2 regions of the Streptomyces sp. NPDC093064 genome follow, and region 1 is predicted to be linked to the other one. Evidence: predicted binding sites of a transcription regulator. Region 1 holds the regulator's gene; the other holds the start of a gene.
What was found. Region 1 encodes HrcA, which represses chaperone genes, less so after heat shock. Its sites were predicted from a motif close to TTNGCACTCNGNNNNNCNGAGTGCNAA; they were not measured.

Region 1 (15,361 bases):
CAAGGACGTCAAGGCGTATCTGGGCTCGCCCGCCGAGGAGATCACGCTGGTGCTGCTGCACGCGGGCGGCGCCAAGGGCAAGGGCCTGCTCGACGCGGCGCGCAAGGCCGGTGCGCGCGAGGTGGCCTGCCCGAAGATGACCAAGCCGGCCGACCGGCTCGCCTTCGTGCGGGGCGAGTTCCGCGGACTCGGGCGCTCGGCCACACCGGAGGCGTGTCAGGCGCTGGTCGACGCGATCGGCAGTGATCTGCGGGAGCTGGCGTCGGCGGTGACGCAGTTGGTCGCCGACATCGAGGGGACGATCGACGAGGCCGTCGTCGGCCGCTACTACACGGGGCGGGCCGAGGCGTCCAGCTTCACGGTCGCCGACCGGGCCGTCGAGGGGCGGGCGGCGGAGGCGCTGGAGGCGCTGCGGTGGTCGCTGGCCACCGGCGTGGCACCGGTGATGATCACCAGCGCGCTCGCCCAGGGCGTGCGGGCGATCGGGAAGCTGTCGTCCGCGCGCGGCGGCCGTCCGGCCGACCTGGCGCGGGAACTGGGCATGCCGCCCTGGAAGATCGACCGCGTCCGGCAGCAGATGCGCGGCTGGACCCCGGACGGCGTGGCCGTCGCCCTCCGCGCGGTGGCCGAGGCCGACGCGGGCGTCAAGGGCGGCGGAGACGACCCCGAGTACGCCCTGGAGAAGGCCGTGGTCACCATCGCCCGGGCGGCCCGTTCCAGAGGACGCGGCTGAGACGGCCCGAGCCACCCCACGTCGAAGGTCCCGGCCGCTCTTCACGCTTCCGCGACACGCCGAAGGCCCCGTCGCTCTCCCTGGGGAAAGGGAGTGCGGCGGGGCCTTCGGTTCACGCCGTTCGGTTCCGCGCCCGCGTGGCGAACGCAGGCCGCGCGCGGATCCGGGGGTGCCGGTCGGGGGCGGATGAGAGAGGGCCCGCCCTCAGTCCTTCCGGCCAAGTCGGATCACGGAGGATCCGTTCAGATCAAGGAAGGGGCTCAGCCCTTGAGGGCCGTGACCTTGGTGGCCAGCGCCGACTTCTTGTTGGCGGCCGCGTTCTTGTGGATGACGCCCTTCGAGACGGCCTTGTCGAGCTGACGCGCGGCAGCGCGCTGGAGCTCGGTGGCCTTCTGGACGTCACCCGCGGCAGCGGCCTCGCGGGCCTTGCGGATCGCGGTCTTCAGAGAGGACTTGACGGCCTTGTTGCGCAGCCGGGCCTTCTCGTTGGTCTTGTTCCGCTTGATCTGGGACTTGATGTTCGCCACGAATGAGCCTTTTCAGGTTCTGGTACGGGGCCGCACGGGTCCCGCACCGGTGATTTCTTGAGTTGTGCCTCGCGCGTAGAGGGCATGAGACACAGTCGCCCAGGCTACCAGCGGCCCGCTGGACGGCCCAAACCGGCCGCCGGTCCCCGCCCGTGGGACCATGGAAGCTACGTATCGTTCCGACCCGAGGCATAAGGCGCCTCAAGAAACAGGACCCTGCGTGCCCGCGACCCCTGACAACGTGCCCGAGCCGAGCCGTACCGCCCCGGCTCTGATCCGCAACTTCTGCATCATCGCGCACATCGACCACGGCAAGTCCACGCTCGCCGACCGGATGCTCCAGCTGACCGGGGTGGTCGAGCAGCGGCAGATGCGCGCTCAGTACCTCGACCGTATGGACATCGAGCGCGAGCGCGGCATCACGATCAAGTCCCAGGCGGTGCGCCTGCCGTGGGCTCCCACCCACGACCCCGGCAACACGCACATCCTCAACATGATCGACACCCCCGGGCACGTCGACTTCACCTACGAGGTCTCGCGGTCGCTCGCCGCCTGCGAGGGGACCGTCCTGCTCGTCGACGCGGCCCAGGGCATCGAGGCCCAGACCCTCGCCAACCTCTACCTGGCGATGGAGAACGACCTCACGATCATCCCGGTCCTCAACAAGATCGACCTGCCGGCCGCGCAGCCGGAGAAGTTCGCCGAGGAGCTTGCCAACCTCGTCGGCTGCGACCCCGACGACGTGCTGAAGGTCTCCGCCAAGACCGGCCTCGGCGTCGACGCGCTGCTCGACCGGGTGGTCAAGGAGATCCCGGCCCCGGTCGGCGTCGCCGACGCCCCCGCCCGCGCGATGATCTTCGATTCCGTCTACGACTCCTACCGCGGTGTCGTGACCTACGTCCGTGTCATCGACGGTCAGCTCAACAAGCGCGAGCGGATCCGGATGATGTCCACCGGCGCCACCCACGAGCTGCTGGAGATCGGCACCAACTCCCCGGAGATGCTGCCGGCCGACGGCCTCGGCGTCGGCGAGGTGGGCTACCTGATCACCGGGGTGAAGGACGTCCGCCAGTCCAAGGTCGGTGACACCGTCACCAGCCAGCACAAGGGCGCCGAGGAGGCGCTGGGCGGCTACAAGGACCCCAAGCCGATGGTCTTCTCCGGCCTGTATCCGCTGGACGGCTCCGACTACCCCGAGCTGCGCGAGGCGCTGGACAAGCTCCAGCTCAACGACGCCGCCCTGGTCTACGAGCCGGAGACCTCCGCCGCCCTCGGGTTCGGCTTCCGCGTCGGCTTCCTCGGCCTGCTCCACCTGGACGTGATCCGCGAGCGACTGGAGCGCGAGTTCGGGCTCGACCTGATCGCCACCGCCCCCAACGTGGTCTACCGCGTGCTGATGGAGGACGGCACCGAGCACACGGTCACCAACCCCAGCGAGTTCCCCGAGGGGAAGCTCGCCGAGGTGTACGAGCCCGTCGTGCGGGCCACGATCCTCGCGCCCACCGAGTTCATCGGCTCGATCATGGAACTGTGCCAGACCCGCCGCGGCACGCTGCTGGGCATGGACTACCTCTCCGAGGACCGCGTCGAGATCCGCTACACCCTCCCGCTCGCCGAGATCGTCTTCGACTTCTTCGACCAGTTGAAGTCCAAGACCCGCGGCTACGCCTCCCTCGACTACGAGCCCACCGGTGAGCAGAGCAGCTCCCTGGTCAAGGTCGACATCCTGCTGCACGGCGACAAGGTGGACGCCTTCTCGGCGATCACCCACAAGGACCAGGCGTACGCGTACGGCGTCCGGCTCGTCGCCAAGCTCAGGGAGCTGATCCCGCGGCAGAGCTTCGAGGTGCCCGTCCAGGCCGCCATCGGCTCCCGGGTGATCGCCCGCGAGACCATCCGCGCCATCCGCAAGGACGTCCTCGCCAAGTGCTACGGCGGTGACATCTCCCGTAAGCGGAAGCTGCTGGAGAAGCAGAAGGAGGGCAAGAAGCGCATGAAGATGGTGGGTTCCGTGGAGGTTCCCCAGGAGGCCTTCATCGCGGTGCTCTCCAGCGATGACAGCGCGGGGTCGGCCAAGGGCAAGAAGTGACCGCTCGGTAGCTCGGGACGTGCGGCCGTAACCCGGTGAACCGGGTGAAAAAGGGGCCCGTCGTGCGAAGGCGCGGCGGGCCCCCGCGCATTCACGCGGTAGCTCTCTGTGGGAAGTGACCGAGCGCTGCCTCTTACGCGGTGGCCGGTCGCACCTTAGTCTGATCCTGCTCGTTAGTTACTCACGAGTTAAGCAACAGTCCGAACCACCACACGTGAGTCACCCCAGCCGCAAAGAGCCAGCCGCATTGTCGCGGGCCCCGGAGGATGTCGTGAGCGACGCACAGACCCTGATCGAGAACCGTCCGCCGTCCGTGGCGGCCCTCTTCCTGGAGCGTGTGGCGGCCACACCGGACGCCGAGGCCTACCGCTACCCCGTACCCGCGGCATCCGGCGCGGGTCCGGACGACTGGAAGTCGCTGAGCTGGGCGCAGTCCGCCGAGCGGGTCTACGCGATCGCGGCCGGACTCATCGAACTGGGCGTGCGGCCGGAGGAGCGGGTCGCACTCGCCTCCTCCACCCGTGTGGAGTGGCTGCTGGCGGACCTCGGCATCATGTGCGCGGGCGCGGCCACGACCACGGTCTACCCGCAGACCAGCGCCGGCGAGTCGGCCTTCATCCTCTCCGACTCCCAGAGCAGGGTGCTCATCGCGGAGAACGCCGAGCAACTGGCCAAGGCCGAGGAGAAGCGCGCCGAGCTGCCCGAGCTGCACCACGTCGTCGTCATCGACGCGGACGGCGTCGAGACCGGCGACCGGGTGCTCAGCCTGGCCGAGCTGGAGCGGCGCGGCGCCGCGTACCTGGGCGAGCACCCCGAGTTGATCAAGGAGCGGGTCGACGCGATCACCAAGGACCAGCTCGCCACCCTCATCTACACCTCCGGCACCACCGGCCGCCCCAAGGGCGTCCGGCTGCCGCACGACAACTGGTCGTACATGGCCAAGGCCATCGCCGCCACCGGGCTGGTCGGCGCCGACGACGTGCAGTACCTGTGGCTGCCGCTCGCGCACGTCTTCGGCAAGGTCCTCACGTCCGGCCAGATCGAGGTCGGGCACGTCACCGCCGTGGACGGCCGCGTGGACAAGATCATCGAGAATCTTCCGGTCGTCCAGCCGACCTACATGGCGGCCGTCCCGCGCATCTTCGAGAAGGTCTACAACGGCGTCGCCGCCAAGGCGCGCGCCGGCGGCCCGGCCAAGTACAAGATCTTCCAGTGGGCCGCCGAGGTCGCCCGCGAGTACGCCAAGGTCACCCAGGACAACTTCAGGCGCACCGGCACCCGCTCCGCGCCCTTCGCCCTGGCCGCCAAGCACAAGGTCGCCGACGCGCTCGTCTACGCCAAGATCCGCGAGGCCTTCGGCGGCCGGCTGCGCGCCTGCGTCTCGGGCAGCGCCGCCCTCGCCCCGGAGATCGGCTACTTCTTCGCCGGCGCCGGCATCCACATCCTGGAGGGCTACGGCCTCACCGAGTCCTCCGCCGCCTCCTTCGTCAACCCCGGCGAGGCCTACCGCACCGGCACGGTCGGCAGGCCGCTGCCCGGCACCGAGGTGCGCATCGCGGACGACGGCGAGATCCTGCTGCGCGGCCCCGGCATCATGGAGGGCTACCACAAGCTGCCCGAGCAGACCGCCGAGGTGCTGGAGGCCGACGGCTGGTTCCACACCGGCGACATCGGCGAGCTCTCCCCGGACGGCTACCTGCGCATCACCGACCGCAAGAAGGACCTCATCAAGACCTCCGGCGGCAAGTACATCGCGCCCGCCGAGGTCGAGGGCCAGTTCAAGGCGGTGTGCCCGTACGTCTCCAACATCCTCGTGCACGGCGCCGACCGGAACTTCTGCACCGCGCTGATCGCCCTCGACGAGCTCGCGATCATGGAGTGGGCCAAGGAGAACGGCCTGGGGGGCAGGCCGTACGCCGAGGTCGTCGCAGCGCCGCGGACGGTCGAGATGGTCGACGGCTACGTCAGGCAGCTCAACGAGGGCCTGCAGCGCTGGCAGACCATCAAGAAGTTCCGCCTGCTGCCGCGCGACCTCGACGTCGAGCACGGCGAGATCACCCCGAGCCTGAAGCTGAAGCGGCCCGTGGTGGAGCGGGAGTACAAGCATCTGATCGAGGAGATGTACGCGGGCGCGCGGGAGGCGTGATCGCTGAGGCGGCCCGGCCGGTGAACTCCCCGCGCGCCTCGGGCGCGCGGGGAACGATCACGAATGCGTTCACGGGCACTCGGATCTGTCCGTCTTTGATCACTCCGGTAGTGCAGTTCTCATACAAGGAGACACACTTCGGTAACTCCTTGCTTATGGGCGCGGTCGGTCTGTCACCCTGTCGGCGTTGACCGAAACCGATTCGTCCGGACCGCCCGGGGAGCCGCAGATGGGGGCCATTCCCACGCAGCGGGAGACCGCCTCCCGTGCCTCCGGGGTACCCGCGCACGCGTCCGGCGCGGCCGCGCACACCGCGGGGGCGTGCCCGTGGACCCACGCGGTACTGCCCGGGGGCTCCCTCGCGCCCCGCTCCGCCCGCGCCGTGCTGCGCTCCGCGCTGGCCGAGTGGACGGACCTCGGGTTCGAGATCGGCGAGCGACTGGCCGAGGATGCCCTGATCGTGGTCAGCGAACTGGTCACCAACGCCGTCGTGCACGCGGGCACCGACGTCGAGCTGACCTGCCGGCTGGAGCCGGAGACCGGCGCCTGCGTGGTCGAGGTGTGCGACCACCACCCCTCGCGCGCCCCCAGCGACCACGGCTCCGGGACACCGCACGAAACCCCGGAGTACGGCCGCGGCCTGCGACTGGTCGCGACGCTCTGCGAGGAGTGGGGCGTCACCTACCGGACCGGCACCAAGACGGTGTGGGCGCGGCTGCCCGCCGAGGCCGGCCCGGCGGAGGAGGACGAGGAGGCGGCGTACGGCGCGGAACGCGAGCTCGGCATCGCCGAGGTCCCCGCGCCCGAGCCGCAGCGCGCCGGGCGGGACCGGGACTGGCTGGGGCGCGGCGCGCTGTCCTTCCTCGCGGAGGCCTCCGACCTGCTCGCCGGACAGCTCGACGAGGACATGGTCGCCTCACTCACCGGACAGTTGCTCGTGCCCCGGCTCGCCGACTGGTGCGCGGTGTGGCTGGAGGACGAGTCCACCGGCCGGTGGGGGGCCTCGCGCTGGAGCGGAGGCGAGGGCGGCGGAGGCTGGAACGACGGGGCCGGCGCGGCCGGGCCGCGGCTCGCCCGTGTCTGGCACGGCAGCGAGAGCCGGATCGAGGAACTGCGGCGATTCCTGGAGAAGGACCCGCCGCGTCCCACCGACGGCCTGCGGTCAGGGCCCGCCTCCTATCCGTGGCCCGGGGAGGCCCTCGGCCCGTACGCGGCCCACGGCGCGGCGCTGGCGTACCGCCTGATCGCGGGCGGCCGTCCGCTGGGCACGCTGGTCATCGGGCGGACCGGGCTGCTCCGCTTCCCCGACGAGGTCACCGGGCTGGTCGAGGACCTCAGTCGCCGGGTCGCCCTCGCCATCGGTGCGGCCCGGCAGTACGCCCGCCAGGCCACCATCAGCGCCGTGCTCCAGCGCGGCCTGCTGCCCGGCGCGGTCGCCGAGATCCCCGGTCTGCGCAGCGCGCTGGTGTACGAGCCGTGCGACAAGGGCGGCCCGAGCGGCGACTTCTACGACCTCTTCCCGGCCGGCGACGGCCGCTGGTGCTTCGCCGTCGGCGACGTGCAGGGCAAGGGCCCCGAGGCCGCCGTGGTCATCGGGCTCGCCCGCCCCTGGCTGCGGCTGCTGGCCCGCGAGGGCTACGGCGTCGCCGACGTCCTGGACCGCCTCAATCAGCTCCTCCTCGACGATGCCACCGAGACCGCCGACGCCGCCGCGCGCGTCCTGGTGGCGGCCGGCGGACGGACGCCGGTCCCCGGCGACACCCAGACCCGGTTCCTGTCCCTGCTGTACGGCGAGCTGGTCCCCTTCGACGGCGGCGTGCGCTGCACCCTCGCCTCCGCCGGGCATCCGCTGCCGCTGGTCCTCGAGCGCGAGGGCGGCGTCCGTACGGCGGCCCGGCCGCAGGCGCTGCTCGGGGTGATCGAGGACGAGACGTACGCCTGCGAGACCTTCGAGCTGCGACCCGGCGACACCTTGCTGTGCGTCACCGACGGCGTCACCGAGCGGCGCTCCGGCTCCCGCCAGTTCGACGACGGGGACGGCCTCGCCGTGGCCCTCGCCGGCTGCGCCGGACTCGACGCGGAACCGATCGCCGAGCGCATCCGCCGCCTCGTACACGACTTCGGCACGGGCCCACCTGAGGACGACCTGGCCCTGCTGGTACTCCAGGCCGAACGCAACTGACAAAACACCGGCGCCCGAGAAACCGCCCGCCCCAGCCGCCGGGCCCCGGGCTTCGCCCGGGGTGCTGGACAATGGGAGGTATGCCTTCCGCACTTCCCGATGGTGAGTCCGTTCCCGATGACGGTGCGCTGCCTGTGGGCGCGCTCGCCGGGGCGGCCGACCGGCCTCTCGGGTTCTATCTGCACGTCCCCTACTGCGCGACCCGCTGCGGCTACTGCGACTTCAACACGTACACGGCCACCGAGCTGCGCGGCACCGGCGGGGTGCTCGCGTCCCGTGACAACTACGCCGGGACGCTGACCGACGAGGTCCGCCTCGCCCGCAAGGTGCTCGGCGACGACCCGCGCGAGGTCCGCACGGTCTTCGTCGGCGGCGGCACGCCCACGCTGCTGGCCGCGGACGACCTGGTGCGGATGCTGGGGGCGATCCGCGACGAGTTCGGCCTCGCGGCCGACGCCGAGATCACGACGGAGGCCAACCCGGAGTCGGTCGACGCCGCCTACCTGGCCACGCTCCGCGAGGGCGGCTTCAACCGGATCTCCTTCGGCATGCAGAGCGCCCGGCAGCACGTGCTGAAGATCCTCGACCGCACGCACACGCCCGGCCGCCCCGAGGCCTGTGTGGCCGAGGCCCGCGCCGCCGGCTTCGAGCACGTCAACCTCGACCTGATCTACGGCACCCCCGGCGAGTCCGACGACGACTGGCGGGCCTCGCTGGACGCGGCCCTCGGCGCCGGCCCCGACCACGTCTCGGCGTACGCCCTCATCGTGGAGGAGGGCACCCAACTCGCCCGCCGGATCCGGCGCGGGGAGATCCCGATGACGGACGACGACGTGCACGCCGACCGCTACCTGATCGCCGAGGAGACGCTGACCGCGGCGGGCTTCGAGTGGTACGAGGTGTCCAACTGGGCCACCTCGGAAGCCGGCCGCTGCCTGCACAACGAGCTGTACTGGCGCGGCGCCGACTGGTGGGGCGCCGGACCCGGTGCGCACAGCCACGTGGGGGGCGTGCGCTGGTGGAACGTGAAGCATCCGGGGGCGTACGCGGCAGCCCTGGCGGCCGGCCGCTCCCCGGGCGCAGGAAGGGAACTCCTCACGGAGGAGGACCGCCGGGTGGAGCGCATCCTGCTGGAACTGCGGCTGCGGGAGGGCGTCCCGCTGGACCTGCTGCGCCCGGACGGACTGGCCGCGTCCCGGCGCGCGCTGTCCGACGGGCTGCTCCAGGAGGGGCCGTACGAGGCGGGGCGCGCCGTGCTCACCCTGCGGGGGCGGCTGCTGGCGGACGCGGTGGTGCGGGACCTGGTGGACTGAGTCGCCCGGAGCACCCGGAGCCGGACCCGAGCGGCTACTCGGGCTGGACGGTGACGAAGTCGATCAACTGCTCGACCCGGCCCAGCAGCTCCGGTTGCAGGTCCTTGTAGGACCGCACGTGGGACAGGATCCCCTTCCAGGCCGCGCCCGTGTTCTCCGGCCAGCCCAGGGCGCGGCACACGCCCGTCTTCCAGTCCTGGCCGCGCGGGACGCGGGGCCAGGACCCGATCCCGAGCGAGGACGGCTTCACGGCCTCCCAGACGTCGATGTACGGGTGGCCGACCACCAGCGCGTGCTCGCTGGTCACCGACTCGGCGATGCGCCACTCCTTGCTGCCGGGGACCAGGTGGTCCACGAGGACGCCGAGGCGGGCGTCCGGACCGGGCGCGAACGCCTCGACGATCGCCGGCAGGTCGTCGACGCCCTCCAGGTACTCCACGACCACGCCCTCGACGCGCAGGTCGTCGCCCCACACCTTCTCGACCAGTTCGGCGTCGTGCCGGCCCTCGACGTAGATGCGCCCGGCGCGGGCCACGCGCGCGCGTGCCTCGGGCACGGCGACCGAACCGGATGCCGTGCGGGTGGGCCGTACCGGGCCGGACGACGGTTTCACCAGGGTGACCACCCGGCCCTCCAGCAGGAAGCCGCCGGGCGCGAGCGGGAACACCCGGTGCTTGCCGAAACGGTCCTCCAGCGTCACCGTGCCCGCCTCGCAGCGGATCACCGCCCCGCAGAAGCCCGTCCCGGGCTCCTCCACCACCAGACCCGGCTCGGCGGAAACCTCCGGCTCGGTCCGCGGCTTCTTCCAGGGAGGAGTGAGGTCGGGCGAATACTGGCGCATTCGAGTGACGATATGGACAGGCCCGTGTCCGATCAGGGCGACACGCCGAAGCGCGCGGCCAGGGCGTCCCGCTGGGCGCGGACGAACGCGGCGTCCACCACCGCTCCGTGACCGGGGACGTACAGCGCGTCCTCGCCGCCGAGCGCCAGCAGTCGGTCGAGGGCGGCGGGCCACCGGGACGGCACGGCGTCCGGGCCCGCCTGGGGCTCGCCGGACTCCTCGACCAGGTCTCCGCAGAACACCACCGACGGCTCGCCCGGCACCACCACGGCGAGGTCGTGCGCCGTGTGACCCGGACCCACGTTCACCAGCAGCGCCTCCCGCCCGCCGCCGAGCCGCAGGGTCAGCCGGTCGCCGACCTCGCGGCCGGGGCGCACCAGCACGTCCGCCGCCTCGCGTGCCGCCCGCGCGTCCAGCCCGTGGCGCACCGCGTCCGCGCACAGCTCCTCGCGCCCGCCGGTGAACACCGCGGCCGCGCCCACGGCGGCGAACACCTCCGCGCCGGTGAACTCGGCCGCCCCGAAGACGTGGTCGAAGTGCGGGTGGGTGAGCGCGAGAAGTGTCACACGACCACCGGAGAGCTCCCGCGCCCGCGCGCACAACCACGCGCCCTCCGCGCGGCTCGACCCCGCGTCGACCATCAGCGCGGCGTCCGCCCCGACGACCAGCCCGGCCGTGCAGTCCCACACCGGAAGGCGGCACCGCCCGACGCCGTCCGCCAGCCGTTCCCATTCCAGCTCTTCGCGAGGCTCTTCCCGAGGTTCGTCCCGAGGCTCTTTACGAGGTTCTTCCCGACCAGCCGTCATACGGCGACGCTAGTGCTGCGACCGCGGCCGGGTACGACATCCCGGCCGATCCCGGGTGATCCTGGTCCCGACCTCGTAGTCCTTCGCGGCCCGGCCTTGCCGGGGGTGTACCCGGCGGCCGTACACTGGGCCGGGTAGAGCTGGCACTCGTATGCGCAGAGTGCCAGGCGGGTGGCCGAGGAACGACCCTGGAGGTGTGCGCGATGCTCAGCGAGCGGCGGCTTCAGGTGCTGCGCGCCATCGTCCAGGACTACGTCGGCACCGAGGAGCCGGTGGGCTCCAAGGCCCTCACCGAGCGGCATGGCCTGGGCGTCTCACCGGCCACGGTCCGCAACGACATGGCGGCCCTGGAGGACGAGGGCTACATCGCCCAGCCGCACACCAGTGCCGGCCGTATCCCCACCGACAAGGGGTACCGCCTGTTCGTCGACAAGCTGGCCGAGGTCAAGCCGATGACCGCGCCCGAGCGGCGCGCCATCCAGAACTTCCTCGACGGCGCCGTCGACCTCGACGACGTGGTGGCCCGCACGGTACGGCTGCTCGCCCAGCTGACCCGGCAGGTCGCCGTGGTGCAGTACCCGTCGCTGACCCGTTCGACCGTGCGGCACGTGGAGCTGCTGGCCCTCGCGCCCGCGCGGGTGATGCTCGTGCTGATCACGGACACCGGCCGGGTCGAGCAGCGGATGGTGGACTGCCCGGTGCCCTTCGGGGAGACCTCCCTGGCCGACCTGCGGGCGCGGCTGAACAGCCGGGTCGCGGGGCGCCGTTTCACGGACGTCCCGCACCTCGTGGAGGACCTGCCCGACGGCTTCGACGTCGAGGACCGGGGTACCGTCTCGACCGTGCTGTCCACCCTCCTGGAGACGCTCGTCGAGGAGAACGAGGAGCGGCTGGTCATCGGCGGCACCGCCAACCTCACCCGCTTCCCTCACGACTTCCCGCTCACGATCCGGCCCGTTCTGGAGGCGCTGGAGGAGCAGGTCGTGATGCTGAGGCTGCTCGGTGAGACGCAGAATCCGGGCATGACCGTGCGCATCGGTCACGAGAACGCCCACGAAGGACTCAACTCCACGTCCATCGTGTCGGTCGGCTACGGTTCGGGCGGCGAGGCAGTGGCCAAGCTCGGCGTGGTCGGACCGACCCGCATGGATTACCCGGGAACGATGGGAGCGGTACGCGCAGTGGCACGGTACGTCGGACAGATCCTGGCGGAGTCGTAGGTGGCCACGGACTACTACGCCGTTCTCGGCGTGCGCCGTGACGCGTCGCAGGAAGAGATCAAGAAGGCCTTCCGGCGGCTCGCGCGCGAGCTGCACCCGGACGTCAACCCGGATCCCAAGACCCAGGAGCGGTTCAAGGAGATCAACGCCGCTTACGAGGTGCTCTCCGACCCGCAGAAGAAGCAGGTCTACGATCTCGGCGGCGACCCCCTCTCGCAGGCCGGCGCGGCCGGCGCGAGCGGCTTCGGGGCCGGTTCCTTCGGGAACTTCTCCGACATCATGGACGCCTTCTTCGGCACGGCGTCGCAGCGCGGACCGCGTTCGCGCACGCGCCGGGGCCAGGACGCGATGATCCGGCTCGAGGTCGAGCTGGACGAGGCGGCCTTCGGCACCACGAAGGACATCCAGGTCGACACGGCCGTCGTCTGCAACACGTGCAGCGGCGAGGGCGCGGCTCCGGGCACGACCGCACAGACGTGTGACATGTGCCGCGGCCGGGGTGAGGTCTCGCAGGTCACCCGGTCCTTCCTGGGCCAGGTCATGACGTCGCGCCCGTGCCCCCAGTGCCAGGGCTTCGGCACGGTGGTTCCCACCCCGTGCCCGGAGTGCGCCGGCGACGGCCGCATCCGCGCCCGCCGCACCCTGACCGTGAAGATCCCGGCCGGTGTCGACAACGGCACGCGCATCCAGCTCGCGGGCGAGGGCGAGGTCGGCCCCGGCGGCGGTCCGGCCGGCGACCTGTACGTCGAGATCCACGAGCTGCCGCACTCGACCTTCCAGCGGCGCGGCGACGACCTGCACTGCACGGTCACCATCCCGATGACCGCGGCGGCCCTCGGCACCAAGGTGCCGCTGGAGACCCTGGACGGCTTGGAGGAGGTCGACATCCGCCCGGGCACCCAGTCCGGTCAGTCGATCCCGCTGCACGGCCGCGGCGTCACGCACCTGCGTGGCGGCGGCCGGGGCGACCTCATCGTCCACGTCGAGGTCCAGACCCCGACCAAGCTCGACCCCGAGCAGGAACGCGTGCTGCGCGAGCTCTCCAAGCTGCGCGGCGAGGAACGCCCACAGGGGCAGTTCCAACCGGGGCAGCAGGGCCTGTTCTCGCGGTTGAAGGACGCCTTCAACGGTCGCTGACGCGGGGGCTGGGGTCGGCCGGGGGTCTCGGGGGTTGCCCCCGGGCAGGCACAGTCAGCCGGGGCAGCAGGGCCTGTTCTCGCGGTTGAAGGACGCCTTCAACGGTCGCTGACGCGGGGGCTGGGGTCGGCCGGGGGTCTCGGGGGTTGCCCCCGGGCAGGCACAGTCAACCGGGCAGCAAGGCCTGTTCTCGCAGGTGAAGGACGCCTTCAACGGTCGCTGACGCGGGGCTGGGGTCGGCCGGGTTCGGTGGTTGGCTCGGAAGGGATTCCTCCGGCATATGCCAGAGGTCGCCCGGATTCGGACTCGTCAGGAGGACGTGACAACATGCCGTCATGTCCTCCGCACTGACCGATCTCTTCCCGCACCCGATCGTGCAGGCGCCGATGGCGGGCGGTCCCGCGGTGCCGCCGCTCGCCGCGGCGGTGTCCGATGCCGGTGGACTGGGATTCCTCGCCGCCGGTTACAAGACCGCCGACGGCATGTACCAGGAGATCAAGCAGCTGCGCGGGCTGACCGGCCGCCCCTTCGGCGTCAACGTGTTCATGCCGCAGCCGGAGAGCGCCGAGACCGGCGCCGTCGACCTCTACGCCCACCAGCTCGCCGGTGAGCCCGGCTGGTACGACACCGAACTCGGCGACCCGGCGTCCGGACGCGACGACGGCTACGACGCCAAGCTCGCCGTGCTCCTGGAGGACCCGGTGCCGGTCGTCTCCTTCCACTTCGGCGTGCCCGCCCGCGAGGTCGTGGACTCCCTGCACCGGGTCGGCACCTTCGTCCTCGCCACCGCCACCACCACCGAGGAGGCGCTCGCCGTGGACCGCTCGGGCGCGGACGCGGTGATCGCCCAGGGCGTGGAGGCCGGCGGCCACCAGGGCACCCACCGCGACCTGCCGGAACAGAACGGCGCCGGGATCGGCGTGCTCTCGCTCGTCGCGCAGATCCGCGAGGCGGTCGCCCTGCCGATCATCGCCACGGGCGGCATCATGCGCGGCAGCCAGATCGCCGCCGTGCTCGCGGCGGGCGCCGGCGCAGCCCAGCTCGGCACGGCCTTCCTCGTCACTCCCGAGTCCGGCGCGCACGACCTGCACAAGCAGGCGCTCACGGACCCGGTGTTCCCGCGTACGGAGCTGACCCGGGCGTTCTCCGGGCGGCCGGCCCGTGGACTGGTCAACCGCTTCATGCGGGAGCACGGCCCGTACGCGCCCGCCGCCTACCCGGAGGTCCACCACCTCACCGCGCCGCTGCGCAAGGCGGCCGCCAAGGCGAAGGACGCGCAGGGCATGGCGCTGTGGGCGGGCCAGGGCCACCGGATGGCCCGCGAGCTGCCCGCCGGGCAGTTGGTGGAGGTGCTGCTCGCGGAACTCGACGCCGCACGGGCGGCGTTGGCGGCCGGTTTTGCGGCAGGAGGTGACGCGCGATGACCGCGCCGGTGTTCGTCGTGGACGAACTGAAGGCAATCGGAACGGAGTTCGTGCTGGAGGGCCCCGAGGGGCGGCACGCGGTCTCGGTCAAGCGGCTGCGGCCGGGTGAGGGCCTGGTGCTCACCGACGGCCGCGGGCGCTGGATCGAGGGCGTGGTCAAGGCCGCCGAGGGCAAGGACCGGCTGGTGGTCTCGGACTTGGCGTCCCTCGTCGAGGAACCGCCGGAGTCCCCCCGTATCACCGTCGTCCAGGCCCTGCCCAAGGGCGACCGCGGCGAACTCGCCGTGGAGACCATGACCGAGGTCGGCGTGGACGCGATCGTGCCGTGGGCCGCCTCCCGCTGTATCACGCAGTGGAAGGGCGACCGGGGTCTGAAGGCGCTCGGCAAGTGGCGCGCGACCGCCCGCGAGGCCGGCAAGCAGTCCCGACGGGTGCGCTTCCCCGAGGTCGCGGACGCGGCGACGACCAAACAGGTTGCCGCACTTCTGGCCGAAGCCGACTTCGCCGGCGTGCTCCACGAGAGCGGCGAGGAACGTCTGGCCACCGTCGAACTCCCCGCCCAGGGCGAGATCGTGCTGGTCGTCGGCCCTGAAGGCGGAGTGTCGCCCGAGGAGTTGGGGCAGTTCCGGGACGCGGGGGCGAAGGCGTATGTGCTCGGCCCCACCGTGCTGCGCACCTCCACCGCCGGCACGGCGGCCGCCGCCCTGCTGCTGGGCCGTACCGGCCGCTGGTCCTGACCGGCAGGGCCGCATGAGCGCGGGCGCGCGCGGCGCGCGTGTGGCCGTATGCGCTCTACCGCGCCGGGCGTGGCGGTGGCAGGCTGCCGTACATGGGGGCATTGAGGCGGATTCGGCACCTGCCGCGCGGGCGGCGGGTGAGGGCCGTGGCGGTGCTCGCGGTGGTCGCCGCGGGCGGGGCCGTCGCATGTGAACCCGGCGGGCTC
Region 2 (15,361 bases), on a different contig from region 1:
GCGGATGCCGATCCGGTTGCTGCGGCTGGTCGCCTCCCAACGGGCACCGAGCAACGCCGCGTACGAGGCGTCGTCGAACCAGTCGTCGCGCGGCCCGCGCACCACGCGCAGCGTGAACTCGCGCGGCGGTGCCGTGCGCGGCGCCAGGTCCACGCCCGGGAAGGGGAGCTCGGGGCGGCCGACCGGCAGCCGGTCGCCGGTGCGCAGGGGCCGGATGCCGATGCCGGAGAGCAGGTCGGTGGAGCGGGAGCCAAGGAGCAGCGGCGTGTCGAGCCCGCCACGCACGGCGAGGTACGTCCGCAGCCCCGTGCCGGGCACGCCCAGGTGCAGCGTCTGTCCGTCGTGCAGCGGGAACGGCGCGTCGACCGGGACGGACCGGCCGTCCACGGTGGCCGGGCACGGCGCCCCCGTCAGGGCCGCGTACAGCACCGACGGCGCCCCGGACGGCGTACGGCAGTGCACGCGCACCCGCAGTCCGCCGAAGGTGGTCTCGATCCCGGCCGCGTCCTGGGGATTGCCCACGAGCCGGTTGGAGAGGGCCAGCGAGTCCCGGTCGGCGGCACCGGAACCCGGCACCCCGAGGTGGGCCCAGCCGGGCCGGCCCAGGTCCTGGACCGTGGCAAGCGGACCGGGCGCCAGAACCTCCAGGCAGGAACCGGTCGCCGGGGCGGTCGTGGCCGGGGCGGTCGTGGCCGAAGCGCTCGCCGCCAGGGCGGGCGTGGCCGGGGCGCTCGCGGCCGGAACACTCGCCGCCAGAGCGCTCACCAACGGGTCGGTCGCCGCTTGGTCAGTCGTAGTCGGGTTGGTCGTAGTCGGGTCCGTCGTAGTCGGGTTGGTCGTAGTCGGGTCGGTCGTAGTCGGACCACTCGCCGCCAGAGCCCTTATGGCCGGGGCAGTCGTGGCCGGAACACTCGCCACCGGGTCGGTCGTGGCCGGTGCACTCGCCGTCGGGGCGCTCGTGGCCAGGCCGTCGGCTGTCGTCTTCGCTGCGGGCGTCGTCACCGTGGCTCCTCGGGGACGAAGCGGACGTGGCTGCCGGGGACCAGCAGTGCCGGTGGGTCGCGCCGCTCGTCCCACAGCATGGCGTCGGTGGTGCCGAGTAGTTGCCAGCCGCCGGGCGAGGAGCGCGGGTAGACCCCCGTGAAACCGCCGGCGACGGCGACCGAGCCCGCCGGCACCGCGGTGCGCGGCTCGGACCGGCGCGGCAGCCGCAGCAGCGGATCGGTGCCCGTGAGGTAGCCGAAGCCCGGGGCGAAACCCGCGAAGGCGACCGTGTAGAGGGGTGCGGTGTGCCGGGCGATCACCTCGCCCACGCCCAGGCCCGTCGACTCGGCCACGTGGGACAGGTCCTCGCCGTCGTAGCGGACGGCGAGGGTGACGATCCGCTCACCGACCGGCTCGGCGGACTCGGCCGGTATCGAAGGGGTGCCGGGGGTGGACTGCCCGGCCGGGCCGAGGGCCGCCGCGTGGTCCGTCACGGCCGCGGCCACGGCAGGGTGGGCGGTGACCGCGGGGTCGTAGGTGACGAGCAGCGTGCGGGCGGCCGCGACCAGTTCCCGGACGCCGTGCGGGCGGTCCGCCTCCAGAGCGCCGCGCAGTGCCAGCACCTGCTCCAGGCCGTCGGCCTCGACCAGCAGGGCGTGGCTGCCGACCCGGCGGATCCCGACGCTCACGCCGGCACCGTCAGGGACTTCGGCACGGCGAACGACGTCGGGGTGAGACCGGCCCGCTCCAGTTCCTCACGCAGCCGGCGCGCGATCGCGACCGCGTCGGCCGTATCGCCGTGCACGCACAACGACCGTACGGAGACCGGCACGTCGCTGCCGTCCACGGCCTCCACCACGCCCTCGGTCACCATGCGCAGGCAGCGCCGCACGATCACCTCCGGGTCGTGCAGCACCGCGCCCGGTTCGCGGCGCGGGACCAGGGTGCCAGCGGGGGTGTACGCCCGGTCCGCGAAGGCCTCGTGGACCGGGGTGAGCCCGGCCGCGCCGGCGGTGCGCAGCCAGACGCTGCCCGGCAGGCCAAGCACCAAAAGCTCCGGGTCGTAGCGGCGCACGGCCTCCGCGACGGCGGCGGCCTGCGCCTCGTGGTGGACGATCGTGTTGTAGAGGGCACCGTGCGGCTTCACGTACGCGACGCGGGTGCCGGCGAGGCGGGCGAAGCCGTCGAGCGCGGCGATCTGGTAGACGACGTCGTTGACCAGCTCGGCGGGGTCGACGTCGATGAAGCGGCGCCCGAAGCCCGCCAGGTCCCGGTAGCCCACCTGGGCGCCGATGGCGACGCCGCGCTCGGCGGCCAGCTCGCACGTGCGACGCATCACGGTGGGGTCGCCGGCGTGGAAGCCGCAGGCCACGTTGGCGCTGGTGACGAGGGACAGCAGCGCGTCGTCGTCACCGAGCCGCCACTGCCCGAAGCCCTCGCCGAGGTCACTGTTGAGATCGATCATGAACGCTCCGCAGCTCGGTTCTGCCACTCGGGACGGATCATGCCGTGCGGGTCGCGGTACTCGGCGACGGCGTCCCTTTCGCACCGGGCCGTCGTATCCCCCGCATCATGCCGCAGGCCACCGACGACGGTGCCGACGACGACGGTGCCCGGCGCCCCCGTAGGGGCGCCGGGCACCGGTGGTTCGGTTCAGCTCAGCGGAGTGCTCAGTGGGCGTGGCCGTGGCCGTGGCCCGCGGCGGCCGGCTCTTCCTCTTCCTTCTTCTCGACGACCAGGGTCTCGGTCGTGAGCAGGAGGGAGGCGATGGAGGCGGCGTTCTCCAGGGCGGAGCGGGTGACCTTGACCGGGTCGATGACGCCGGCCTTGATCAGGTCGCCGTACTCGCCGGTGGCGGCGTTGTAGCCGCTGCCCTTCTCCAGCTCCGCCACCTTGGAGACGATGACGTAGCCCTCGAGGCCGGCGTTCTCGGCGATCCAGCGCAGCGGCTCGACGGCGGCGCGGCGGACGACCGCGACACCCGTGGCCTCGTCGCCGGTCTTGTCGAGGTTGCCCTCGAGGACCTTCACGGCGTGGACGAGCGCGGAGCCACCACCGGAGACGATGCCCTCCTCGACCGCGGCGCGGGTCGCGGAGATGGCGTCCTCCAGACGGTGCTTCTTCTCCTTCAGTTCCACCTCGGTGGCGGCGCCGACCTTGATCACGCACACGCCGCCGGCCAGCTTCGCGAGGCGCTCCTGGAGCTTCTCGCGGTCCCAGTCGGAGTCGGTGTTCTCGATCTCGGCCTTGATCTGGGAGATGCGGCCCTCCACGTCCCCCTTCTTGCCGGCGCCGTCGACGATCGTGGTGTCGTCCTTGGTGACGGTGACACGGCGGGCGGAGCCGAGGACGTCCAGACCGGCCTGGTCGAGCTTGAGGCCGACCTCCTCGGAGATGACCGTGGCGCCGGTGAGGACCGCCATGTCCTGCAGCATCGCCTTGCGGCGGTCGCCGAAGCCGGGGGCCTTGACGGCCACGGCGTTGAACGTGCCGCGGATCTTGTTGACGACCAGGGTCGACAGGGCCTCGCCGTCGACGTCCTCGGCGATGATCAGCAGCGGCTTCGAGGCGTTGCCCTGGATGATCTTCTCGAGGAGCGGGAGCAGGTCCGCGATGGCGGAGATCTTGCCCTGGTGGATCAGGATGTACGGGTCGTCGAGGACGGCCTCCATACGCTCCTGGTCCGTGACGAAGTACGGGGACAGGTAGCCCTTGTCGAAGGCCATGCCCTCGGTGAAGTCCAGCTCCAGACCGAAGGTGTTGGACTCCTCGACGGTGATGACGCCGTCCTTGCCGACCTTGTCCATCGCCTCGGCGATGAGCTCGCCGACCTGCTGGTCCTGGGCGGACAGCGCGGCGACGGCGGCGATGTCGGACTTCTCGTCGATCGGGCGGGCCGAGGCGTGCAGGTCGTCGGAGACGGCCTTGACCGCGGCGTCGATGCCCTTCTTGAGCGCGGCCGGGGAGGCGCCCGCGGCGACGTTCTTCAGGCCCTCGCGCACGAGCGCCTGGGCGAGCACGGTGGCGGTGGTGGTGCCGTCACCCGCGATGTCGTTGGTCTTGGTCGCCACCTCCTTCACCAGCTGGGCGCCGAGGTTCTCGTACGGGTCCTCGATCTCGACCTCACGGGCGATGGTGACGCCGTCGTTGGTGATGGTGGGCGCGCCGAACTTCTTGTCGATGACGACGTTGCGGCCCCTGGGACCGATCGTCACCTTGACCGTGTCGGCAAGCTTGTTGACGCCGCGCTCGAGGGCGCGACGGGCGTCCTCGTCGAACTTCAGGATCTTCGCCATGGCAGCGGGAGCCCTCTCGAAATCTGGTGGAAAGACACTGCGCCCCGGGCGCCCGGCTTCTTATCGGTCGCGGGGGGCCAGGGGCGCAGCTCAAGCAGAATTGCTTCGTCTTCGTGAAGAAGCGGGTGAACTACTTCTCGATGATCGCGAGGACGTCGCGAGCCGAGAGGACGAGGTACTCCTCGTTGTTGTACTTCACCTCGGTGCCGCCGTACTTGCTGTAGAGCACGACGTCGCCGACCTTCACGTCAAGCGGAAGACGGTTGCCGTCCTCGAAGCGGCCCGGGCCCACGGCCAGGACGACGCCCTCCTGGGGCTTCTCCTTCGCGGTGTCCGGGATGACCAGGCCAGAGGCCGTGGTCTGCTCGGCGTCCAGCGGCTGGACCACAATGCGGTCCTCGAGCGGCTTGATGGCAACCTTGGTGCTGGCGGTCGTCACGATCCGACCTCCCCCTTCGGAGATCTCACGGGGTTAACTGTCTGAGGTGGCGACCAGGTGGATCCGTCGTCGCGGGTGCCGGACCTGCCCGTCGCTTTGTTGGCACTCTCCAGGGGGGAGTGCCAGACCTGAGACTATGACCGTCGTTAGCACTCGGTCAAGCGGAGTGCCAATTGCCTCGTGGCGCGTCGGGGGTGGGGTGCCTTCGGGGGAACGTGTGTTCAAGGTGCTGTGGGTCTGTGTGGACGGCCCTGGGGGCTTCGCCCCCAGACCCCCGTTCTTCGGCCTGGACGGCCTCGTCCTCAAGCGCCGGACGGGCTGCTTGATGCCGGACTCGGCTGAGAGCCTCGGCCCGGAGACAGTCCCGCCCCAACCCGGAGACAGCCCTGCCCCAGCCCAAAGAAAGTCCCGCCTCAGCCCGGAGACAGGCCTGCTCAGAGATAGTCCTGCAGCCGGCCCACCGTCAGGCCCTTCTTCTGGATTCTGCGGAGCAGGCGGGTCGTGCGGTCGCGTAGGGGTGGGCCGTCGAGGTCGTCGTCGTCCGAGGCGACGAGGAGGATGTCGCCGGGGCGCAGTTCGTGGGGGCCGTGCCTGAAGCGCAGGCCGGTGTCGGTCGTGACGCCGCGCCACAGGGCGACCGCCGAGACCCCGCAGTCGGCGGCGGCGCGCAGGGTCGTCGTGTCGTACCTGCCGTAGGGCGGGCGGAAGAGGCGGGGGCTGACGCCGAAGCGGGAGCGGATCTTGTCCCGCTGGCCGCAGATCTCGGCGCGCTGGCCCGCGTAGGGCAGGCCGCGCAGCGAGGGGTGGTCCAGGGTGTGGTTCTGAAGGTCCGCGCCGACCGACATCAGGTGCGCGAAGTGCCCGTACCCCGGCCCGACGACACTGTCCGTGAGGAACATGCTGACCGGCAGCCGCAGTTCACGGACCATGTCGACGAACCGCGGATCCTTCTCCGCGCCGTCGTCGTAGGTGAGGAAGACCACCGGGTCGGAGGTCGCGACGCGGTCCACGACCTCGGGCAGGCCGCCGGACGGGGTGGCGCCGGCGAGCCGCGGCGGACGGTCCGGCGGCTTCGGCGGCGCGGCGAGTGGCGCCCTGAGCCCCCAGCGCCGGTAGGCCTGGTCGGCCGTCGGGCTCTGCGACCGTACGCCCTGCGCCGCCTTGCGGCCGAGCCGCTCGAGGGGGTCGACGGACGTGGCACAGCCGGTCAGCAGCGAGGCGGCGAGCAAGGCCGCGGCCAGGCGCCGCGGCCGGACGGGCCGCGGTGTCACAGGTAGTCCTCCAGCCGGGCCACCGCGTACCCGTCGGCCGTGACCTTGTTCAGGAACCGGCGCATGTCGTCGGCCATCGTGCCCTTCCACTCGCTGCGGCCCCGGAAGTGGGTGAGCACGATGTCGCCGGGCCGCAGCCGCTGGTCGTCCTCGCGGAACTCCCAGTGGTCGACGTAGACCTCCTCGTTCCAGATGGGCGCGTACTCGATGCCGCAGGACTTGGCGGCGCGCAGGGTGTCCTGGTTGTAGTTGCCGTACGGCGGGCGGAACATCTTCGGGCGCTTGCCGAACTGCTCCGCCATGATGTCCTGCATGCCGCAGATCTCGCGCTTCTGCTCTTCGTAAGAGAGGGCCGGCAGGTAGCGGTGGTGCAGGGTGTGGTTGTTGAGGGTGACCCCGGAGCCCTGCATCTTCCAGAAGTAGCCGTAGTCGCCCTTGATGAGGTCGTCGGTGAGGAACGCCGTGTACGGGATCTTCAGGTCCCGCATCATCCGCAGGAACTCCGGGTCCTTCTCCGCTCCGTCGTCGATGGTGAGGAAGACGACCTTGTCCTTGGTGGGGACCGTGGTGAAGACCGGGGGCAGGTTCCAGTCCTTCTGGTGTTTCACCTCGAAGCCGACGCGGGCGGTGGCCCTCGGCTTCGCCGTGGGCGGCTGCGGGGGGATCAGCGGGACCCGCTCCAGACTCCAGCGCTTGGCAGTGACCGCCCGCTGCGCGTAGGAGGTGTGCAGGCGGTCCGCGAAGGAGCCGGGGGCGGGGGGCGCCTGGGGGTGCTGCTGGCCGGGGGCCGGGCGCACCTGCGCCTCCGGCTGTGCGCAGCCGGAGGCGAGGGCGGCGACAGCGAGCACCGCGAGCCCGCCGCGGATCCGGGTCCTGTGACTCGGGGCCCTTCCGGGGCCCTTTTTGTCATTTTGTACTACTTGCCTCATGGCGCCGGATCCTCGCAGGCCACCGCCCGGAACCCGGGGCGACACCGCGGCCGCAGGCACACCGTCCACCGACTGGCCCACAATGACCCGGTGAACGACCACCTCCACGCCTTCGCCTCGCTGCTCACCCCCGAGGGCCGCGGCCTCCTCGACGAGGTGCGCGGCACCGAACCCGCCGACGAACTCGCGGTCGCCACCCGACTGCGCCGTGAACACCCCGCCGAACTGGTGTCGGCGGCGCTCGGCCAGGCCCGGCTGCGGCAGCGGGCGGCCGCGAAGTTCGGGGCCGAGGACGCGGGACGGATGTTCTTCACGCCGAACGGGGTGGAGCAGTCGACGCGGGCGAGCGTGGCGGCGTACCGGGCGGGCCGGCTGCGGGAGTCGGGGGTGTCCTCGGTCGCGGACCTGTGCTGCGGGATCGGCGGCGACGCGATCGCCCTCGCCCGCGCCGGGATCCGGGTCCTCGCCGTGGACCGGGACCCGCTGACCGCCGCCGCGGCCCGTGCGAACGCCGAGGCGCTCGGGGTGGCGGACCTGATCGAGGTACGGGAGGCGGACGTCACGGAGGTCGACACCGCGTCGTACGACGCGGTGTTCGTGGATCCGGCCCGCAGAGCGGGCGGAGGAAGGGGCGGCGGCCGGGCCGCGGGCGGGCGCATCTTCGACCCCGAGGCGTACTCGCCGCCGCTGTCCTGGGCCGTCGGCGCCGCGCTCCGGGCGCCCCGCGCGGCCCTGAAGATCGCCCCCGGCATCCCGCACGAGCTGGTCCCGCCGCAGGCCGAGGCCGAGTGGATCTCCGACGGCGGGGACGTGAAGGAGGCGGTGCTGTGGTTCGGCACCGAGCCGGGCCTGGTCCGGGCCACCCTGCTGCCCGGCCCGCGCACCCTGCGCGGCCGCGGCCTGCCCGACCCCCCGGTCCGTACTCCGGGCCGCTACCTGTACGAGCCCGACGGCGCCGTGATCCGCGCCCACCTGGTCGCCGAGGCAGCCCAGGAACTCGACGGCGGCCTGATCGACGCGACCATCGCGTACGTGACCGCCGACGAACTCCGCCCCACCTCGTACGCCACCGCCTACGAGATCACCGACCGGCTCCCCTTCAACGTCAAGAAGCTGAAGGCCCTGCTGCGGGAGCGCGAGGTGGGCGCGCTGACCGTGAAGAAGCGGGGCTCGGCGGTCGAGCCTGAGGAACTGCGCAGGAAGGTCCTTCCGAAGCCGCACGGCAGGAACGCAGCGACGGTGTTCCTCACCCGGGTCGCCGGGGCGCCCACCATGCTGCTCGGCCACCGGGCGGGCTGACGCCCTCGGAACGCGACGAACACTCAGCCGGGCTCCGCGGCCCGCCTCAGCAGCAGTTCCCGCTCCCGCTCGTTGCGGGCCAGGGCCGCCGCCCGTTCGAACTCGGCGCGCGCCTGCGCCGTACGTCCGAGGCGGGCCAGCAGGTCGGCGCGGACACTGGGCAGCAGGTGGTAGTCGCGCAGGGCGGGTTCGGCGGCGAGGGCGTCGACGATCCGCAGCGCCGGGGCCGGGCCCTCGGCCATCGACACGGCGACCGCGCGGTTCAACTCGACGACGGGCGACGGGGACCGGGCGGCCAGCAGACCGTAGAGGGCCGCGATCCTCGGCCAGTCGGTCTCCTCGTAGGTGTACGCGTGCGCGTGGCAGGCGGCGATGGCGGCCTGGAGGAGGTACGGGCCGGGGCCGCCGACGGCAGCGGCCTCGGCGTGGGCCAGCGCGGTGACGCCGCGGGCGATGAGCATGCGGTTCCAGCGGCGGCGGTTCTGGTCCCTGAGCAGGACCGGTTCGCCGTGCGGGCCGGTGCGGGCGGCGGAGCGGGAGGCCTGGAACTCCAGGAGGGCCACCAGCGCGTGCGCCTCCGCCTCCTTCGGCATCAGGCCCGCCAGCAGCCGGGCCAGGCGCAGCGCGTCCTCGCACAGCCCCGGGCGCAGCCAGTCGTCGCCGGCCGTCGCGGCGTACCCCTCGTTGAAGATCAGGTAGATGACGTCCAGGACCGAGCCGAGCCGGGCCTCGCGGTCGGGGCCGTACGGCACCTCGAAGGCGACGTTCCGCTTGGCCAGGGTGCGTTTGGCGCGCACGATCCGCTGGGCGATCGTCGGCTCGGGCGCGAGGAACGCGCGGGCGATCTCGGCCGTGGTCAGACCGCCGAACAGCCGCAGGGTGAGCGCGGTGCGGGCCTCGGCGGACAGCACGGGGTGGCAGGTGGTGAAGACCAGGCGCAGCAGGTCGTCGTCGATGTCGTCCGGGGCGGAGGGCTCCTCGGGCGGTGCCACCGTCCCAAGGTCCCGGCCGATCTCCTGGAGCTTGCGGGCGTACCGCTCGCGGCGGCGCACCAGGTCGACGGCGCGGTGCCGGGCCGTGGTCATCAGCCAGGCGCCGGGGTTGTCCGGCACCCCGTCCCTGGGCCACTGCTCCAGCGCCGCGACCAGCGCGTCCTGCGTCAGCTCCTCGGCTATGCCGACGTCCCGCACGATCCGGGCGACGGCGGCGACGACACGCGGCGACTCGAGCCGGAAGACGGTCTCCAGGGCGCCGGAGGGTCCGATGGGCTGCTGTTCCACAGTCCACCATCGAACACCCCCGGCGGCCCGGGGCAAAACCGCTCAGCCCTCGGCGATCTCGCGCACCTCACAGGTCACCGTCCAGAACTCCTCGTGGACCTTGAGGAAGCGCTTGGACCACTCGATCGCCTCGGCCATGTCCTTGCACTGCATGATCGCGTAGCCGCCGATGACCTCCTTCGACTCCGTGAAGGGGCCGTCGGTGACGGAGATCCTCCCGCTCTCCCAGTGCACCCGGGTGCCCTGCGCGGACGGGGTCAGCCCGGCGGTGTCGAGCATCACGCCCGCCTTGGTGACCTCCTCGATCAGCTCACCCATGCGCCGCATCAGCTCGGGGCTGGGGCCCTCGGCGGGCATGGTGCTCTCGTCGATCTTCACGAGCGACAGATAACGCGGCATCGGTGACTCCTCGGTTCGGGGCGGGGTCCTTTCCCCGCCTCTCACCCGTGCGTCGAACGGAACACCGCGGAATCGACACGCTCCCCGGAATTCCTCGAAGATTTTTTTCTACGGCGGGCGCTCACCGCAGCGATGTCCACAGTTCGCCCGCGTCCGGTTCCTGCGCCACCACCCGGTTGGGGTTCCACGGGGCCGTCACCACCGGCATGGTCACCGTCTTCACGTTCTGCGCCGACAGGCCCTTCAGGCTCTCGCCGAGGGTCGCCAGTTCGCCCAGCGAGTCGAGGCCGGTGTCGGTGGTCAGGCTGCCGGTCACCGCGTCGGCGACCCGGTAGAGCCCGGCGGGGTCGTCCAGCAGGCCGGAGTCGGAGATCTCCTCCAGCAGCGCCTTGACCAGGGTCTGCTGGAGGCCTATGCGGCCCAGGTCGCTGCCGTCGCCCACGCCGTACCGGGTACGGGCCAGGGCCAGGGCCTCGGTGCCGTTCAGATGGTGGGTGCCGGCCTTCAGGTGCAGATGGCTCTTGTCGTCGTCGATGTCCAGCTCGGTGGTGACGGTGACCCCGCCCATCGCGTCCACCAGTTTCGCGAAGCCGGAGAAGTCGATCTCGACGTAGTGGTCCATGCGGATGCCGGTGAGCGTCTCGACCGTCTTGACCGCGCACACCGGTCCGCCCACCGAGTACGCGCTGTTGAACATGGTGTAGTTCGCCACCGCCGTGGAACCGCCGGACTTCAGCGGGCAGGACGGGCGGGTCACCAGCGTGTCGCGCGGGATGCTCACCACGGTGGCCGAGGTCCGGCCGGCGTCGATGTGCACGATCATCGCGGTGTCGGAGCGGGCGCCCTCGCTGTCGCCGCCGCCGAGTTCCTCGTTCTGCTCGCCGCTGCGCGAGTCCGAGCCGAGGACCAGGATATTGAGGGCCCCTCTGGGCAGGGCGGCCGTGTCGGCCGACGGTCCCGTGCGCGCCCCGGGCGGGCGGTCGTCCCCGAGCGCGCTGTTGATGTCGACGCTCTTGATGTTCTGGTTCAGGTGCCAGTACGCGAAGCCCGCCGCCGCGGCGCCCAGCACCAGGACGCCCGACAGGCCGAGGCCCACGGCCTTCAGGGCCCGTGACCGCCGGCCGGCCCCTCCGCCCGCCTCCCCGCTGTCGCTGTCGTCCTGTCCCCTGTCATGTCCCCTGTTGTGTCCCCTCACGGGGAGGAACATACGTCCGACTCATGAGGAGCCCCACAGGGGGAGGCGCCCACAACCGATTTCTTCGGAAAATCTCATCCTCCCCGAAACTTTCGGCACTTGAGCTTCACTTCGCGGGCGCCGCCGTACTGCTGCGCACCACCAGACTCGTCGCCAGCTCCACCCGGGTCGCCACCGGCGAGTCCTCCTCGCGCCCGAGGTCCAGCACCAGTTTCGCCGCCGCCTCGGCCATCTCCGTCAGCGGCTGACGCACGGTCGTCAGCGGCGGCCCGACCCAGCGCGCCACCGGCAGGTCGTCGAAGCCGACCACGCTCAGGTCCTCCGGGATGCGCAGGCCCAGTTCGCGCGCCGCCTCGTACACGCCGAGCGCCTGGAGGTCGTTGCCCGCGAAGACGGCGGTCGGCCGGTCCTCGCGGCGCAGCAGCTTCAGCCCCAGCCGGTAGCCGGCCTCGTGGTGGAAGTCGCCGGTCATGATCAGCGACGGGTCCACCGGCAGCCCGGCCGTCTCCAGTGCGGCCCGGTAGCCGTCGACCCGGGCGCGGCTGCACATCATCCGGGACGGCCCGCTGATCGCGCCGATACGGGTGTGCCCGAGCTCCACCAGGTGCCGGGTGGCGGCCAGCCCGCCCTGCCAGTTGGTGGCGCCGATCGAGGGCACGTCGGCGCCCGGGTCGCCGGCCGGGTCCATCACCACGAACGGGATGGAACGACTGGTCAGCAGCGCCCGCTGGGACTCGTCGAGCCCGGACAGCACCAGGACCACGCCGTGCGGCCGGCGGGCGGCGACCTGGTCGGCCCAGGTCCGCCCGGGAGTGAGCCGGCCCGCGCTCTCGGAGAGCACGACGCTCAGCCCCGCGTCCCGCGCCACGTTCTCCACGCCCCGGATGACCTCCATCGCCCAGGCGCTCTCCAGCTCGTGGAAGACCACGTCGATCAGCGGCGAGCGGGTCGCCTCGGCCCGCCGGCGCCGGTAGCCGTGCGCCCGCAGCAGCTCCTCGACCCGGGAGCGGGTGGTCGGGGCGACGTCGGCACGACCGTTGAGAACCTTCGAAACAGTCGGAGCCGACACACCGGCCTCGCGGGCGATCTCGGCGAGCGTGGCGGTCTGCGTTCCTGCGGTCTTCGTCGGCTTCATAGCCGCGATCGTATCTCTGCGAGACCTCTTGACGAACCCCCTCGACCGCCTTAGGTTCCCGGAACATTCGAAGTGCCATACGAAACATTCGGCCATTCGAACAGTTCGGCCAGACGAACATTCGGAACACGACATTCGTGAGAGGTGCCGTCACATGGAGTCCTACAGCAGGCGCTGGTTTCTCGGCGCCGGCGCCACCACCCTCATCTCGGCCGCCGGACTTACCGCCTGTGGTTCCGGCAGCGGCTCCGGCGGCTCGGGCGGCACGATCACGGCGATGGTGTACGGCGACGACGCGGTGAAGGTGCAGACCGCGGCCGTCACCCGGTTCAACGCCTCCGCCGCGGCCAAGAAGGCGAAGGGCAAGATCAAGCTGGAGAAGGTGCCCGGCTCGGACTACCCGGCCAAGCTGCGCACCGCGATGGGCTCGCCCCACGCCCCGGACGTGTTCTTCAACTGGGGTGGCGGCTCCATCAAGGCCTACAAGGACGCGGGCCAGCTGATCGACCTGACCGACACCATCGAGTCCGACCCGGTCCTCAAGGACGGCTTCCTGCCCTCCGTGCTCGCGGCCGGCGCGCTCAGCGGACGCAACTTCGGTATCCCGATGCGCGGCATGCAGCCGGTGATGCTCTTCTACAACAAGGCCATCTTCGCCGAGCACAAGCTCCAGCCGCCCACCACCTGGGACCAGCTGCTCGACATCAACGCCAAGCTGAAGAAGGCGAAGATCACCCCGTTCGCGCTCGGCGGCGCCGACATCTGGCCGGAACTGATGTGGCTGGAGTACCTGGTCGACCGCATCGGCGGCCCCGAGGTCTTCGACAAGATCAAGAACGGCGACTCCTCCGGCTGGGGCGACCCGGCCGTCCTCAAGGCCGCCGAGACGGTCAAGCAGCTCATAGACGACGGCGCCTTCGGCAAGGGCTTCAGCTCGGTGGCGTACACCAACAAGGGCGCGCCGGCGGTCTTCGCCAAGGGCAAGGCGGCCATGCACCTGATGGGCTCGTGGGAGTACTCCACGCAGCTCGGCGAGTTCCCGGACTTCGCCAAGACGAGCCTGGGCTGGTGCGCGTTCCCGAAGTACGACGGCGGCGCCGGCGACATCCGCAACGTGGTCGGCAACCCGACCAACTACTGGTCGGTGAACGCTCGTACGTCCAACAAGGACGCGGCGATCGCCTTCCTGAAGGACTGCGCCTCCGAGCAGTACGCCAAGGACCTGATCGCCAACGGCGACATCCCGACCACGTCCAACGCGGCCAACCTGCTGGACGCCTCCCCCAACCCCGCGTTCGCCAAGTTCCAGTACCAGATGGTGCAGCAGGCCCCGGCCTTCACCCTGAGCTGGGACCAGGCGGTCGACCCGAACGTCTCCACGCCGATGCTCACCGAGATCAACAAGCTGTTCGTGGGCAAGTCGAGCCCGAGCCAGTTCGTCACCGCGCTCCAGGGGCTGAAGTGAGTTCGACGGTCTCCACCGGAACGAAGGGCAGGCCCGGGAAGGGCGTGCGGGCCGGTCGCCCGCACGCCGCCTGGGCCCTGCCCGGCGTTCTGTTCTTCGCCTTCTTCGCCATCGCCCCGATGGTCCTCGCCTTCTACCTGTCCTTCACCAAGTGGAACGGCCTGGGCGACCCCGAACCGGCGGGCCTGGCCAACTGGCAGAAACTGTTCAACGATCCGCGCCTGACCCAGTCCATCACGGTGACCGTGCTGCTCACCGTGGTCAGCTGGACCTTCCAGACGGTGGTCTCACTGCTGCTGGGCGTCTGGGCGGCGGGCCGCCAGCGCAACCGGGCGGTGCTGTCCGCGATCTTCTTCACGCCGTTCCTGCTGTCCTCGACGGCGATCGCGCTGCTCTTCTACTCCCTGCTCGACCCGAACTTCGGCATCATCCGCGGGGACACGTTCGGCTCGACGTCCGGCGCCTTCCTGGCGATCGTCTTCGTCGGCGGCTGGCAGTTCATCCCCTTCCACACCCTGATCTACCAGGGCGGGGCGCGGCAGATCCCCGAGGTCCTCTACCAGGCCGCGGCCATCGACGGAGCCGGCCGCTACCGCCAGTTCTTCTCGATCACCCTGCCCCAGCTGCGCAACACGGCGACCACGTCCAGCGTGCTGATGATCGTCGGCTCGCTCACGTACTTCGAGACCGTCCTGATCCTGACCCAGGGCGGCCCCGGCACGGACACCGCGATCCTGCCGTACCTGATGTACGAGGCGGGCTTCAAGAGCTACGACTTCGGCTACGCGAGCGCCATCGCGTCCTTCCTCGTCGTGGCCGCCACCGCGCTGTCGCTGCTGCTGGTCCGGCTGACCGGCTTCGGTGCCATGCGCAGCACCAGGGAAGGAATGTGACGAGGTGTCGCACGATACGCTGCCGCGCCGTCCGCTGCGCACCCCCGGGACGCCGGTGACCGCGGCTCCCACGCACCGCCGCCGCCACTGGACCAGGCGCCCGAACCCGCTGGCCGGCCTCGGCTCGGTCGTCTGGCTGATCGTCGTGATCATCCCGATCTACGCGATGATCTCGACCTCGCTGACCCGGCAGGACGAGGCGCTGGGCAACGCCCTCGACCCGCCCGAGCACCCGACCCTGGAGAACTACAACACCGTCCTGCACAGCGGCTTCGGCCACCTCCTCGCCAACACGATGACCGTCGCGGCGGCGGTGGTGGCCATCGTCCTCGTCCTGTGCGTCCCGCTCGCCTACGTCGCCGTCCGCACCCGCAGCTTCTGGTCGGGCGCGGCCTTCCGCATGTTCCTGCTCGGGGTCGCGATCCCGGCCCAGGCGGTCGTCGTCCCGCTCTACCTGATGATCGCCAAGCTGAACCTCTACGACAGCCTGCTCGCGGTCATCCTGCCGACGGCGGCGTTCGCGATGCCGGTCTCGACGCTCATCCTCACCGGCACCCTGCGGGACATCTCCGAGGAGCTGTACGAGGCGATGGCGCTGGACGGCGCCTCCCCCACGCGCATGCTGTTCCAGCTGGTCATCCCGATGGCCAAGGGCGGCATCGGCACCGTCGTCGTCTACTCCGCCCTCCAGGCCTGGAACGGTTTCCTCTTCCCGCTGATCTTCACCCAGTCCGACGGCCCGCGCGTGCTGACCCTCGGCCTGTTCAACTACGTCA

Region 2: a site for HrcA is predicted at 4,866-4,892, ahead of groES (co-chaperone GroES). Genes of this name have one in related genera too.

The regions. Positions count from the first base shown of each region.
Region 1 covers NZ_JBIVPK010000002.1:276,443-291,803, reverse strand. Annotated here, with positions in the region: gene holA (DNA polymerase III subunit delta) at 1-733, shown strand, start outside; gene rpsT (30S ribosomal protein S20) at 994-1,260, opposite strand; gene lepA (translation elongation factor 4) at 1,481-3,349, shown strand; gene ACIQFZ_RS04210 (AMP-dependent synthetase/ligase) at 3,621-5,495, shown strand; gene ACIQFZ_RS04205 (SpoIIE family protein phosphatase) at 5,725-7,677, shown strand; gene hemW (radical SAM family heme chaperone HemW) at 7,758-8,990, shown strand; gene ACIQFZ_RS04195 (DUF3097 domain-containing protein) at 9,025-9,831, opposite strand; gene ACIQFZ_RS04190 (MBL fold metallo-hydrolase) at 9,864-10,520, opposite strand; gene hrcA (heat-inducible transcriptional repressor HrcA) at 10,841-11,857, shown strand; gene dnaJ (molecular chaperone DnaJ) at 11,858-12,994, shown strand; gene ACIQFZ_RS04175 (nitronate monooxygenase) at 13,330-14,418, shown strand; gene ACIQFZ_RS04170 (16S rRNA (uracil(1498)-N(3))-methyltransferase) at 14,415-15,155, shown strand; gene ACIQFZ_RS04165 (hypothetical protein) at 15,248-15,361, shown strand, end outside.
Region 2 covers NZ_JBIVPK010000001.1:23,081-38,441, reverse strand. Annotated here, with positions in the region: gene ACIQFZ_RS00200 (biotin-dependent carboxyltransferase family protein) at 1-711, opposite strand, end outside; gene ACIQFZ_RS00195 (allophanate hydrolase subunit 1) at 999-1,673, opposite strand; gene ACIQFZ_RS00190 (5-oxoprolinase subunit PxpA) at 1,670-2,449, opposite strand; gene groL (chaperonin GroEL) at 2,655-4,280, opposite strand; gene groES (co-chaperone GroES) at 4,411-4,719, opposite strand; gene ACIQFZ_RS00175 (polysaccharide deacetylase family protein) at 5,154-5,990, opposite strand; gene ACIQFZ_RS00170 (polysaccharide deacetylase family protein) at 5,987-6,919, opposite strand; gene ACIQFZ_RS00165 (class I SAM-dependent methyltransferase) at 6,902-8,218, shown strand; gene ACIQFZ_RS00160 (RNA polymerase sigma factor) at 8,242-9,498, opposite strand; gene ACIQFZ_RS00155 (YciI family protein) at 9,541-9,897, opposite strand; gene ACIQFZ_RS00150 (LCP family protein) at 10,019-11,104, opposite strand; gene ACIQFZ_RS00145 (LacI family DNA-binding transcriptional regulator) at 11,199-12,227, opposite strand; gene ACIQFZ_RS00140 (ABC transporter substrate-binding protein) at 12,382-13,692, shown strand; gene ACIQFZ_RS00135 (carbohydrate ABC transporter permease) at 13,689-14,585, shown strand; gene ACIQFZ_RS00130 (carbohydrate ABC transporter permease) at 14,590-15,361, shown strand, end outside.